Regions from separate parts of the Romboutsia ilealis genome, predicted to be linked through region 2. Evidence: a T-box and tRNA genes for the amino acid it is inferred to sense, from the RefSeq annotation. Region 2 holds a T-box; the other holds one or more tRNA genes.

Region 1 (6,770 bases), 1.1 Mb from region 2:
ACTTAACGATACTTAGACATTACTCTAAGTGAGTTTCCTCATTCGGAAATCTTCGGATCAAAGTTTACGTGCAACTCCCCGAAGCTTATCGCAGCTTATCACGTCCTTCATCGGCTCCTAGTGCCAAGGCATCCGCCCTGCACCCTTAATAACTTGACCAGTTATTAAAAGTGTAATTTTAAAGACTTTTCTTGTCTATATATGTTTAAAATGATGTCATATCACTAAATGTTATGCAGTTTTCAAAGTGCTAACGCACTTCGCTACCTTCCACTCGCATTCGTTCGTGCCTAGGTGCTCAAAGTACTTATTTTGGGCTTCGCCCTCTTTTTGAAAGTTTTTAATAAACTCTCAAAATTAAACAGTAGGTAATTCTCCTTAGAAAGGAGGTGATCCAGCCGCACCTTCCGATACGGCTACCTTGTTACGACTTCACCCCAGTTATTGATTTCACCTTCGACACTCGCTTCCCAAAAGGGTTAGCTAAGTGGCTTCGGGCGCCCCCAACTTCCGTGGTGTGACGGGCGGTGTGTACAAGACCCGGGAACGCATTCACCGCAGCATTCTGATCTGCGATTACTAGTAACTCCAGCTTCATGTAGGCGAGTTTCAGCCTACAATCCGAACTGAGAATGGCTTTAAGGGATTAGCTCCGCCTCACGACTTGGCTGCCCTCTGTACCACCCATTGTAGCACGTGTGTAGCCCTAAGCATAAGGGGCATGATGATTTGACGTCATCCCCACCTTCCTCCAGGTTATCCCTGGCAGTCCCTCTAGAGTGCCCAACTTAATGCTGGCAACTAAAGGCAAGGGTTGCGCTCGTTGCGGGACTTAACCCAACATCTCACGACACGAGCTGACGACAACCATGCACCACCTGTCACTTCTGTCCCCGAAGGGAAAGATGCGATTAGGCATCGGTCAAAAGGATGTCAAGCTTAGGTAAGGTTCTTCGCGTTGCTTCGAATTAAACCACATGCTCCGCTACTTGTGCGGGTCCCCGTCAATTCCTTTGAGTTTCACTCTTGCGAGCGTACTTCCCAGGCGGAGTACTTAATGCGTTAGCTGCGCCACCGAAGGGGGTAACCTCCGACAGCTAGTACTCATCGTTTACGGCGTGGACTACCAGGGTATCTAATCCTGTTTGCTCCCCACGCTTTCGTGCCTCAGTGTCAGTTACAGTCCAGAGAGCCGCCTTCGCAACTGGTGTTCCTCCTAATATCTACGCATTTCACCGCTACACTAGGAATTCCACTCTCCTCTCCTGCACTCAAGTTTCCCAGTTTCAAAGGCTTACTACGGTTGAGCCGTAGCCTTTCACCTCTGACTTAAGAAACCACCTACGCACCCTTTACGCCCAGTAATTCCGGATAACGCTAGCCCCCTACGTATTACCGCGGCTGCTGGCACGTAGTTAGCCGGGGCTTCCTCCTCAAGTACCGTCATTATCTTCCTTGAGGACAGAGCTTTACGACCCGAAGGCCTTCATCGCTCACGCGGCGTTGCTGCATCAGGCTTTCGCCCATTGTGCAATATTCCCCACTGCTGCCTCCCGTAGGAGTTTGGACCGTGTCTCAGTTCCAATGTGGCCGATCACCCTCTCAGGTCGGCTACTGATCGTCGCCTTGGTAAGCCGTTACCTTACCAACTAGCTAATCAGACGCGGGTCCATCCTGTACCGCAAAAGCTTTGATACTTCTACCATGCGATAAAAGTATTTTATCTCGTATTAGCATACCTTTCGGTATGTTATCCGTGTGTACAGGGCAGGTTACCCACGCGTTACTCACCCGTCCGCCGCTCTTTACCGAAGTAAATCGCTCGACTTGCATGTGTTAGGCACGCCGCCAGCGTTCATCCTGAGCCAGGATCAAACTCTCAAATAAAAGTTGTTACCTGCTCAGACTAATCATTATCTGAATATCTGGCTTGGTTTGTTTAGTTTCAATTCTATAAATTAACCTACTGTTTAATTTTCAAAGTTCATTTTCACAACTTCTTAAGTTTACCAAAGTTATCTTTCTTTGTCAACCTATTTTTTTAAGTTGTTTTTATTTGTTTTTCCTTTTTCTTAAGGACAAGTAATAATATATCATCTTATATTCATATCGTCAATACTTTTTAAATTTTTTTTATAATTTTTTATAATCTATCTACTTTGATATATCTTTTTAATACGGTAAATTATCATATTAAGCTTAAATCAAGTGAAAAACCTAAAAATTGATAAAAAATAACTCGTAAGTTTATGTTCATATTACAGTAATAATCACTACAAAACTACTTCACATAAAACTACATAAATTTATAAATTGCAAACATATTATCATAAATAAAAGATGTTGTATAACTAATTTCTTCGACTTCATATCAAATATAAAAAGAACCATAAAATATCTTGCTTATACAATTTTAAGAAAAATCATAATAAATCTCGCTAGTAAAAAGTATTTAGCTTATATAGTAAATTAAATTTTCCTAAATAACAAAATGAGCTGGAGAATAAAAAGAAAATAATTAACCTTTAATTTATATTATTTCAAAGAATTGTAGTCAAATTCAAATAAATTAATTAAATATTTACAATTGATAAAATCCAGGAATTTGATGCTTATAATAAAATTAAAAATATATTATATATAGATATTTATTTTACATGTTGGCGTGCTTCTTGAAAAAGAGGTCCTAACGAAAACACTAACAGATTATTTAAAAATTTTATCCTAAAAGATTTGATTTTTCTAATAACTCAAAAATAGTTTAATTTTGTAGTAAATATAATAAAGAATATACCTCTCTAATACTTTAAATATAAAATACCTCCAAAAATCTCCTCTTCAACATACACATAAAGTGTTACACTTGTAATAATAGCAATTCTCTAATTTTTATCTTATTACTTATTTTGTTGTACGTTGGTTAGTATATAAAATATAAGTATATGTATTTCTATCTTTATAAATATAATATAAAAGGCTACAGTATTTCTGCTGTAACCCTTTTGTTTATGTATATTAATTATAAATTTTATCTAACCTACCTTAAAACAGCTTTAAAAAAATTGTATATCTTGTTACTATTAAACATACATTATAATATTCATTTGTTAATTGATAATACTTCGTCTTTTGTATATTTATAGTTTTGATTAACAAATCTCAATATTTTCATATAGATTACTTTTACTTATATCTACTAATATAATCAATCTATTTAGATCCCTAATTAATCAACTTGTGTTAATAATCTCCTAGTTATATCTGAAAGCTTTAATTCTCCTAACTCTAAATGAGCCATCGCTAATACTGATTTTATAGTGTTATCCGAGTTATCCCATTTATACGCCCTAGCATTTATTATAACATCTTCTGGCATATATTCTTCTAATTCCATAGCTAGTTCATCAGATAACGTCATATACTCATCAAATAACTCTTCTTCATTTAATTCATCTAATTCATAATTTTCTTTTATAACTTCATTTAATAAATCTACATTTATACTTACTTGATATGCAAGTGTATCTTCTCTTTTACTTCCTTTTGTTAAATCTTTTTCTACATTAAAATCACTATTATTTTCTATAATATCTTTTATCTCACTGCTATCAATTATTTCATTTCCAAAAACTATGTACAAAATATCATCTCCTCTTAAATTATTTAGCTATTGCTTCTATTAAGGATTCTTTTAAAGATTTCTTTATTCCCTTTTCTTTTGCAATCTTTATTAAATATCTGTATCTAGATTTTTTAGCTTCTAAATTATATATTGCAACATCTACTAATTCTGGTTCACTAACTAACTGGAAAAATTTTTCAGCCGTTATTACATCAGCTTGAGCTTTTTTTATTTCTTTAATTATATTCTCTTTTTCTAATTCTTTTTCAATCTTTTTTTTAGCGCTCATATTATATCCTCCTAAACTCATATATATATGAATTTAGACACATTTAATACTTTATATACATTATTTAGAAGTTAATCTAGTAAGTTATTTTTATATTAAAAAACCCCTAGTGAATTATCACTAGAGGTTAAACACTGGTGGGATTAACAGGGCTCGAACCTGTGACCCCCTGCTTGTAAGGCAGGTGCTCTCCCAGCTGAGCTATAATCCCGGATCTTTTATGGTGCGCCCAAAGGGACTCGAACCCCTAACCTTCTGATTCGTAGTCAGACACTCTATCCAGTTGAGCTATAGGCGCATTTGTTAATAGTGGAGGCGACACCCAGATTCGAACTGGGGATCAAGGAGTTGCAGTCCACTGCCTTACCACTTGGCTATGTCGCCATACTAAATAAAAATTGGGGTGGATAATGAGAGTCGAACTCACGACCTCCAGAGCCACAATCTGGCGCTCTAACCAACTGAGCTATACCCACCATATATTGGTCGAGGTGGAGGGACTCGAACCCCCGGCCCCATGGTCCCAAACCACGTGCGCTACCAAACTGCGCTACACCTCGAAGTACTTATTTTAAATTAATATGGTGGACCATCAGGGACTCGAACCCCAGACCTACCGGTTATGAGCCGGGCGCTCTAACCAACTGAGCTAATGGTCCACATTAATTTGGTAGCGGTAACAGGAGTCGAACCTGTGACCTTTCGGGTATGAACCGAACGCTCTAGCCAACTAAGCTATACCGCCATAATAAAATGGTGCCCAGAGGCGGAATCGAACCACCGACACGGGGATTTTCAGTCCCCTGCTCTACCGACTGAGCTATCTGGGCATTTGGCGGAGAGGGTGGGATTCGAACCCACGGTGCCGTTAAGCATCACTGGTTTTCAAGACCAGCTCCTTAAACCACTCGGACACCTCTCCACTTGGTGATCCATCCGCGACTCGAACGCGGGACACCCTGATTAAAAGTCAGGTGCTCTACCGACTGAGCTAATGGATCAAATATTAACTTGGCAGGGGATGCAGGACTCGAACCTACGCATGTAGCAGTCAAAGTGCTATGCCTTACCGACTTGGCGAATCCCCTAAATAAAGTGGTGAGCGCACAGGGATTCGAACCCCGGACACACGCCTTAGAAGGGCGTTGCTCTATCCAGCTGAGCTATGCACCCACATTATTTTTTGGAGCGGGAAACGAGATTCGAACTCGCGACTTTCACCTTGGCAAGGTGACGCTCTACCACTGAACTATTCCCGCATGATAAAAGTAAAGTGGTGCGGATGAAGGGAGTCGAACCCCCACGCCGTAGGCGCCAGATCCTAAGTCTGGTGCGTCTGCCAATTCCGCCACATCCGCATTTTACTTCATATATAGTTGGTGGAGGATGGTGGATTCGAACCACCGAAAGCAATGCTAACAGATTTACAGTCTGCCCCCTTTGGCCGCTCGGGAAATCCTCCACGTGGAGCTGGTGATAGGAATCGAACCTACAACCTGCTGATTACAAGTCAGCTGCTCTACCGTTGAGCCACACCAGCATATATTGGCGGGAATAACAGGACTCGAACCTGTGACCCATTGATTAACAGTCAATTGCTCTACCAACTGAGCCATATTCCCGCGTATTTAATTAAGTTGGCGACCTGGAAGGGACTCGAACCCTCGACCTCCAGCGTGACAGGCTGGCATTCTAACCAGCTGAACTACCAGGCCGCAAATGGTGGGACTAACAGGGCTCGAACCTGTGACCCCCTGCTTGTAAGGCAGGTGCTCTCCCAGCTGAGCTATAGTCCCATAAGTTTAATCTGGAGCGGGTGAAGGGGATCGAACCCTCACAGCCGGCTTGGAAGGCCGGAACTCTACCATTGAGCTACACCCGCATATTTAATTTATATAGTTGGTGGAGGATGGTGGATTCGAACCACCGAAAGCAATGCTAACAGATTTACAGTCTGCCCCCTTTGGCCGCTCGGGAAATCCTCCACGTGGAGCTGGTGATAGGAATCGAACCTACAACCTGCTGATTACAAGTCAGCTGCTCTACCGTTGAGCCACACCAGCATATATTGGCGGGAATAACAGGACTCGAACCTGTGACCCATTGATTAACAGTCAATTGCTCTACCAACTGAGCCATATTCCCGCGTATTTAATTAAGTTGGCGACCTGGAAGGGACTCGAACCCTCGACCTCCAGCGTGACAGGCTGGCATTCTAACCAGCTGAACTACCAGGCCGCAAATGGTGGGACTAACAGGGCTCGAACCTGTGACCCCCTGCTTGTAAGGCAGGTGCTCTCCCAGCTGAGCTATAGTCCCATAAGTTTAATCTGGAGCGGGTGAAGGGGATCGAACCCTCACAGCCGGCTTGGAAGGCCGGAACTCTACCATTGAGCTACACCCGCATATTTAATTTATATAGTTGGTGGAGGATGGTGGATTCGAACCACCGAAAGCAATGCTAACAGATTTACAGTCTGCCCCCTTTGGCCGCTCGGGAAATCCTCCACGTGGAGCTGGTGATAGGAATCGAACCTACAACCTGCTGATTACAAGTCAGCTGCTCTACCGTTGAGCCACACCAGCATATATTGGCGGGAATAACAGGACTCGAACCTGTGACCCATTGATTAACAGTCAATTGCTCTACCAACTGAGCCATATTCCCGCGTATTTAATTAAGTTGGCGACCTGGAAGGGACTCGAACCCTCGACCTCCAGCGTGACAGGCTGGCATTCTAACCAGCTGAACTACCAGGCCGCAAATGGTGGGACTAACAGGGCTCGAACCTGTGACCCCCTGCTTGTAAGGCAGGTGCTCTCCCAGCTGAGCTATAGTCCCATAAGTTTAATCTGGAG
Region 2 (6,770 bases):
ATGGAGAAATAATGGGAATACAAGGTTCTTATAAAGCCATAGGTATGATTATAGGATCTTTAGCTTCTGGATTTATATTTGATATAGGAAATAAGTTACCGTTTATATTAAGTGGAATATGTTGTTTAATAGTATGTATTTTAATGTTTAGAGTTTCTTTTACTGAAAAAACTGAAAAAATTACTACCTGAATTGTATAATTAAATCAGTTAAATTTTTTTGATCTTGGATATAATAATTATTAAACTCTAGCATATATAATCCTCCTTTAGATTAGTAGAGATAATCTTAGGATACTATATTTGTTAGAGTTTTATTATTGAAAAATTTAACTAGCACAACGAGTTAATATAGATTTATTTTTATAATCTCATTTTTACATGAGGAATACCTACCTCATCATAGACATCTGATATTTCTTTAAATCCTAAAGATTTATATAAATCTTTTATATAATATTGAGCAGATAAAGTTATATGTTCTTCGTTAAGATTATTATTTATAAACTCAATAGATTTTAACATTAACTTTTTAGCTAATCCATTCCTTCTATAATTTTTATTTACAAGCACTCTACCTATAGAAGTATCTTCATAGCTACTATATTGTTTAGGTATTATCCTTGCATATGATATAATTGTGTTATTATCTAAAGAGAAAATATGATAGCAGTTCTTATCAATATCATCAAAGTCATTTTCCTGGGTAATTTTTTGTTCACATGCAAAAATTTCATACCTAGCTTTAGCTATTTCAAAAAATTCATCTACGCTTAAATCCTCAAAGTGTTTTATTATAAACATTGATGATCCTCCTTTTATACTTTTATAAGTGTTATTATAGCATTTTAAAATAAGAATATTAATACATTAAGAATTTATAATTTAAATCGGTTGTAAATATAATGAAAGTATAAAGAAATTTTAAAAGAATTGATATTTTTATACAATCACTATAAAGTTAAATATATAAAATTTATAAGCTAATAATATAAGCTATGAGCATTTGGAGTAAGAATAAAAAGGGTCATACATCAAATTAAACTATATGTAGATAAATAAAAAAGCAGTAATGGTTTATGAAAAATTGATTTAAAGTTATAAAAGTAGGAAAATTATATGATTTTAGTTTTTAATAAATTTATTTAATAGTTAGATTTCTAATTAGATTTCATTGTAAATAAGTGATATAATTAATATTTATAAGTATTAATTAATAAGATTTGGAGATGTTTAACTTGAATGATACTAAAAAAATGACAGAAGCTGCACTTATGTCAGCTTTATTTGTTGTAGGAACTATATTCTTTGTATCTACTGGACTTGGATACACATTTTATTTAGATTTTATAGTACCAATATTTTTTGTTGTAATATGCTTAAAATGTGACATTAAATATAGCATATTATCAGGTGTAACTTCACTTGTAATAACAGGTTTAGTATTAGGTAATATTGGAACAGCTATTTGGGCAAGTCAAAGCGTTATTTTAGGAATAATATGTGGAGTTCTTTTACAAATGAACACTACTATAATGGATGATTTAGTATATGGGTCTATATTATCTGTACTTCTTATGGTATTTATAGATATATATGCCTCAAAACTAATAGGTTATAGCTTTATGCAGGAATTTAAGGGATATATAAAGTTTTTTAATAATAAAGAAGTTGCAAATACAATGTATTATTTACTAATTGCAATGTTTCCATTTGGAATGATGTTTAGTGTATATTACTTAGGATTAATCTTTAGTAATAAATTAAAAATATTAAAGAATAATTCTAAAAAAAAGTATAACATTATTAGGAATTTTAAAGCGTATTCTAGATTTATAACTTGTTCGAAGAAAGTATTTTATGGATGTTCATTATACTTATTAATTTTTCAAATATTTAAATTTATGAATATAGAAATAAATAATACATACTTAATAACTATATCTACATGTGCTAGCTACTTATGTGCGTATTTTATTATTAGAGATGGATATAATGTAATTCAAAACTATATACTATCTAAATATCAAAAAGTATCTTATGCAAGATATGCACTACTAATAACAATATTAATATTAGTATTAGCATTTAAAATAGCTGTACTACTAATAATATTATTTAATATTATATTAGATAAGAGGATGGATATAAGGGTAAGGCAAAATTATATATTAGATAATTTAATGAACTAATTTTGTAGGGGGTGTTGGATATGGAGAATTCCAAGATAATAATTATGTCATCAATAGCTTTAGCACTTGCATGCGGAGTTACAGTTTTTTATAATTTTCTAACTGCAGGGGAAGCTCTTAGCGAAGATAAAATATCTTGGATAAAAGAAAATCCCATAGCACATAGAGGGTTATATACTGAAGATATTCCAGAAAATTCATTAAGTGCGTTTGAAAATGCTGTAAAAAATAATTATGCTATAGAACTTGATGTTCAATTTACAAAAGATAAAGAAGTTGTAGTCTTTCATGATGAAAACCTAAAGAGAATGACTAATGATACTAGAAATATAGAAGATGTAAATTATGATGAATTAAAAAACTTAAGATTAGGAAAAACTAATGAAAGAATACCAACTTTAGAGGAAGTGTTAGAATTAGTAGATAATAAAGTTGCTATATTAATAGAAATAAAAGATTGTAAAGACTATATAAAACTATCAGAAAAAACTTATAAAATATTAAAAGGATATGAAGGTAAATATGCAATACAATCATTTAATCCGTTTATATTACAGTGGTATAAAAATAATGCAAGTGAAGTTATAAGAGGTCAATTATCAGGTACCTTTACAGAAGGTAGTGAAAATTTAAATGCACTTGAGAAATTTGCTTTAAAAAATCTTTTATTAAACTTTAAAAGTAAACCTAATTATATAGGGTATGAATTAGAAGGTATTCCAAAGTCAAAGTTAGAAAATTTAAGAAAAAAAGGAGTTCCTATAATTATATGGACCGTAAAAAATAAGGAAGCTATGGAAAAAGCATATAAATATAGTGATAATATAATATTTGAAAATTTTTTACCGAAATAAATTATATTATAGGTTGACAAAATTATTACGTATTAATATAATGAAGTAAATATAATAATTATTTTTAAATGCTATGAAAAGAATAAGTAAGATTAATGTAGTCTTTCAGAGAGTTTCCGGTTGGTGAAAGGAAATAGACAAGTTAATTTGAATACATCTTTGAGCTGTAATCCCCAAAGATAACAACTAGTAGGGATTAACGTATTGGCACACGTTACAGTGTTAAAGTATAACCAAAATTTGGCGTACTTATTAAGGTCAATATTGTGAGATATTGATGAACTAAGGTGGTAACACGTAAGCAATGCTTTCGTCCTTTATATTGGGACGAGAGCTTTTTTTATACTAAAAACAATTATAAGGAGTGAATAGTAATGACTATGACTGTATACGATGAATTAGTTGCTAGAGGTTTAGTTGCTCAAGTAACTGACGAAGATGAATTAAAAGAACTTATAAATGCAGGTAAAGCAAAATTTTATATAGGATTTGACGCTACTGCAGACAGTTTACACGTTGGTCACTTCATGACTTTATGTTTAATGAAGAGATTACAAATGGCAGGAAATAAGCCTATAGCACTTGTTGGTGGTGGAACAACTATGATAGGTGACCCATCAGGAAGAACAGATATGAGACAAATGATGACTCCAGAACAAATAAATCATAACTGTGAATGTTTCAAAAAGCAAATGAGTAAATTTATAGATTTTGGAGAAGATAAAGCTTTATTAGTTAACAATGCTGATTGGTTATTAGACTTAAACTATGTTGACTTATTAAGAGAAGTAGGAGCTCAATTTAGTGTTAATAGAATGCTTACTGCTGAATGTTATAAAAACAGAATGGAAAGAGGACTTAGCTTCTTAGAATTTAACTACATGATAATGCAAGCTTACGACTTCTATCATTTATATGAAAAATATGGATGCCAAATGCAATTAGGTGGAAATGACCAATGGAGTAACATGCTTGCTGGTACTGATTTAATAAGACGTAAATTAGGTGAAAATGCATATGCAATGACTATAACATTACTTCTTAACTCAGAAGGAAATAAAATGGGTAAAACTGCAAATGGTGCAGTATGGTTAGATCCTAACAAAACATCTCCATTTGAATTTTATCAATACTGGAGAAATGTTGCTGATGCTGACGTATTTAAATGTATGCGTATGTTAACATTCTTATCACTTGAAGAAATAGAAGAAATAGAAAAGTGGGAAGGAAACAGAATAAACGAAGCTAAAGAAGTATTAGCATTTGAATTAACTAAACTTGTTCATAGCGAAGAAGAAGCTATAAAAGCACAAGAAAGTTCAAGAGCTTTATTCTCAGGAGCGGCTCATGCTGATATGCCTACAACAGAAATAGAAGAAGCAGATTTAACTGATGGAGCTATAGATTTAATATCTTTATTAGTTAAAGCAGAACTTGCACCAACTAGATCTGAAGCTAGAAGAAACATAGAACAAGGTGGAGTAACTGTAGATGGAGAAAAGGTATCTGATGTAAAAGCTACATTTACTAAAGATGCTTTAGCTGGTGACGGTATGGTTATAAAACGTGGAAAGAAAAAATTCAAGAAAGTAGTTTTAAAATAATCTTATTTTATATAATCCCTAGAGAGAAAATTCTAGGGATTTTTACGTATAATAAATTTAAAATATAAAAGCTATGTGATATATATAAACAATAATTATATCAATAGTTAAACTTTAAATGAATCATCAACTCTTAACCTAAGTTCTTTAGGTGTGACTTTATATTTTTCCTTAAAACTTCTTATAAAATAGGATACATTTGAAAATCCTACATCAAAAGAGATTTGAGTAACAGATAAATCTGTAGTTTTAAGTAAATTATATGATTTTTCAAGTCTATAATTTTTTATAAATTGAATACATGTTTTACCAGTGTATTTCTTAAAAAATCTCATAAAATGATATTCATTATAGTGACAAATATTAGCTAATGTATTTATATTTATATCATTTCTATAGTTATCTTCTATGTATTTTATAACATCTTTTATCTTAAAAATTTTACTGTCATCTGATAATGTAGAATCTTTTTTTATTACTAAGTTCTCTTTAAAGATATTAGCAAAAAAACTAAACATTAAAGCTTTAATTTCTAGTTCAAAACCATAATATTTATGACTATAAACTTCAATAATTTTTAGAATTATTTCCTTTAAATTATTATAAATACTAAAATTTTCATTTATTATTGTTGGAAGTTTAAACTTTTTATTTACAATAGGTGTTATAAAGTTAACTGATGAACTGTCAAGTATAGAGCTATTTAGTTGAGAAACATCAAATACTAAGCTTGTAAATTCACTATACACATTTTCTTTAGCAATTAAGTAATGGAGTTCTTCGCAATTTATAATAACTATATCACCACATTTGCAAGTATAAAAATCAGAATTAATTTGTAAATTAAATTCACCAGATTTTACTAATATTATTTCGACTTCTTTATGCCAATGGGCAGATATTGAATATTCTTTATCTCCTAAATCAACATCATAAATTCCAAGAGGTAATAAAAAATTACCATGTTTTCTTTTTTCCTCAAGTTTTTCATTTACCATAATAATCCCCTTAAAGTCAGTTTTATGTTATTAAATATCAATATATTTATAGAATTTAATACTTTTATTTTATTATAATAGCATTATAGATATATTACAATTAAATAAAAATAGGGGGGGAGAATATGCTAGAGAAAAAATGGTGGCATAATTCAGTAGTTTATCAAATTTATCCAAGGAGTTTTTGTGATAGTAATAATGATGGTATAGGGGATTTAAGAGGAATAATATCGAAACTTGATTATTTAAAGGAACTAGGGATAGATGTAATATGGTTATCACCAGTATATAAATCTCCAAATGATGACAATGGATATGATATAAGTGATTATAGGGATATAATGGATGAATTTGGTACGATGGAAGATATGGACAATTTGTTGAAAGAAGCTAATGATAGAGGAATAAAGATATTAATGGACTTAGTATTAAATCATACTTCAGATGAACATAAGTGGTTTATGGAAGCTAAGAAAAATCCAAATAGTAAATATAGAGATTATTATGTATTTAGAAAACCAGTAGATGGTAAAGAGCCAAATGAAATGAAATCAACATTTAGCGGAAGTGCATGGGAGTTAGATAAAAATAGTAATGAATACTACTTACACTTATTTTCTAAAAAACAACCAGATTTAAATTGGGAAAATGAAGAAGTTAGAAATGAGTTATACGATATGATAAATTTCTGGATAGATAAAGGAGTAGGTGGATTTAGATTAGACGTTATAGACCTAGTAGGAAAAGAACCTGATAAGTTAATAACTGCTAATGGTCCTAAGCTTCATGAATACATAAATGAAATGAATATAAACACTTTTGGAAAATATGACTTATTAACAGTAGGTGAAACTTGGGGTGCTACTCCTAAAATAGCTAAATTATATAGCAACCCGATAAGAAATGAACTTAGTATGGTATTCCAATTTGAACACATATCTTTAGATGAAATACCAGGTAAAACTAAGTGGGATTTAGCTCCTCTTAATTTTATAAAATTAAAAGAAGTATTTAATAAGTGGCAAACTGAATTAGATAATGAAGGATGGAATAGTTTATTTTGGAATAATCATGACCTGCCAAGAATAGTTTCAAGATGGGGAAATGACAGCGAAGAATACAG

The links. A T-box is a leader RNA that pairs with one kind of tRNA and senses whether it is charged. The one in region 2 lies ahead of tyrS (tyrosine--tRNA ligase), so its partner is inferred to be a tRNA-Tyr.
Region 1: it encodes a tRNA-Tyr, which carries the amino acid that the T-box ahead of tyrS (tyrosine--tRNA ligase) is inferred to sense. The anticodon was not compared.

The regions. Positions count from the first base shown of each region.
Region 1 is NZ_LN555523.1:2,502,152-2,508,921, reverse strand. Features, by position in the region: rRNA gene CRIB_RS12115 (23S ribosomal RNA) at 1-159, opposite strand, end outside; rRNA gene CRIB_RS12110 (16S ribosomal RNA) at 383-1,887, opposite strand; gene CRIB_RS12105 (hypothetical protein) at 3,227-3,640, opposite strand; gene CRIB_RS12100 (DUF2508 family protein) at 3,660-3,911, opposite strand; tRNA gene CRIB_RS12095 (tRNA-Val) at 4,047-4,122, opposite strand; tRNA gene CRIB_RS12090 (tRNA-Arg) at 4,133-4,209, opposite strand; tRNA gene CRIB_RS12085 (tRNA-Cys) at 4,222-4,295, opposite strand; tRNA gene CRIB_RS12080 (tRNA-His) at 4,311-4,387, opposite strand; tRNA gene CRIB_RS12075 (tRNA-Pro) at 4,395-4,471, opposite strand; tRNA gene CRIB_RS12070 (tRNA-Ile) at 4,494-4,570, opposite strand; tRNA gene CRIB_RS12065 (tRNA-Met) at 4,580-4,656, opposite strand; tRNA gene CRIB_RS12060 (tRNA-Phe) at 4,666-4,741, opposite strand; tRNA gene CRIB_RS12055 (tRNA-Ser) at 4,745-4,833, opposite strand; tRNA gene CRIB_RS12050 (tRNA-Lys) at 4,837-4,912, opposite strand; tRNA gene CRIB_RS12045 (tRNA-Gln) at 4,924-4,999, opposite strand; tRNA gene CRIB_RS12040 (tRNA-Arg) at 5,008-5,084, opposite strand; tRNA gene CRIB_RS12035 (tRNA-Gly) at 5,096-5,170, opposite strand; tRNA gene CRIB_RS12030 (tRNA-Leu) at 5,186-5,269, opposite strand; tRNA gene CRIB_RS12025 (tRNA-Tyr) at 5,289-5,373, opposite strand; tRNA gene CRIB_RS12020 (tRNA-Thr) at 5,377-5,451, opposite strand; tRNA gene CRIB_RS12015 (tRNA-Asn) at 5,458-5,533, opposite strand; tRNA gene CRIB_RS12010 (tRNA-Asp) at 5,550-5,626, opposite strand; tRNA gene CRIB_RS12005 (tRNA-Val) at 5,632-5,707, opposite strand; tRNA gene CRIB_RS12000 (tRNA-Gly) at 5,720-5,793, opposite strand; tRNA gene CRIB_RS11995 (tRNA-Tyr) at 5,812-5,896, opposite strand; tRNA gene CRIB_RS11990 (tRNA-Thr) at 5,900-5,974, opposite strand; tRNA gene CRIB_RS11985 (tRNA-Asn) at 5,981-6,056, opposite strand; tRNA gene CRIB_RS11980 (tRNA-Asp) at 6,073-6,149, opposite strand; tRNA gene CRIB_RS11975 (tRNA-Val) at 6,155-6,230, opposite strand; tRNA gene CRIB_RS11970 (tRNA-Gly) at 6,243-6,316, opposite strand; tRNA gene CRIB_RS11965 (tRNA-Tyr) at 6,335-6,419, opposite strand; tRNA gene CRIB_RS11960 (tRNA-Thr) at 6,423-6,497, opposite strand; tRNA gene CRIB_RS11955 (tRNA-Asn) at 6,504-6,579, opposite strand; tRNA gene CRIB_RS11950 (tRNA-Asp) at 6,596-6,672, opposite strand; tRNA gene CRIB_RS11945 (tRNA-Val) at 6,678-6,753, opposite strand; tRNA gene CRIB_RS11940 (tRNA-Gly) at 6,766-6,770, opposite strand, start outside.
Region 2 is NZ_LN555523.1:1,366,542-1,373,311, reverse strand. Features, by position in the region: gene CRIB_RS06445 (MFS transporter) at 1-191, shown strand, start outside; gene CRIB_RS06440 (GNAT family N-acetyltransferase) at 363-803, opposite strand; gene CRIB_RS06435 (DUF2232 domain-containing protein) at 1,229-2,191, shown strand; gene CRIB_RS06430 (glycerophosphodiester phosphodiesterase family protein) at 2,212-3,045, shown strand; T-box leader at 3,110-3,366, shown strand; gene tyrS (tyrosine--tRNA ligase) at 3,426-4,649, shown strand; gene CRIB_RS06420 (AraC family transcriptional regulator) at 4,757-5,647, opposite strand; gene CRIB_RS06415 (glycoside hydrolase family 13 protein) at 5,773-6,770, shown strand, end outside.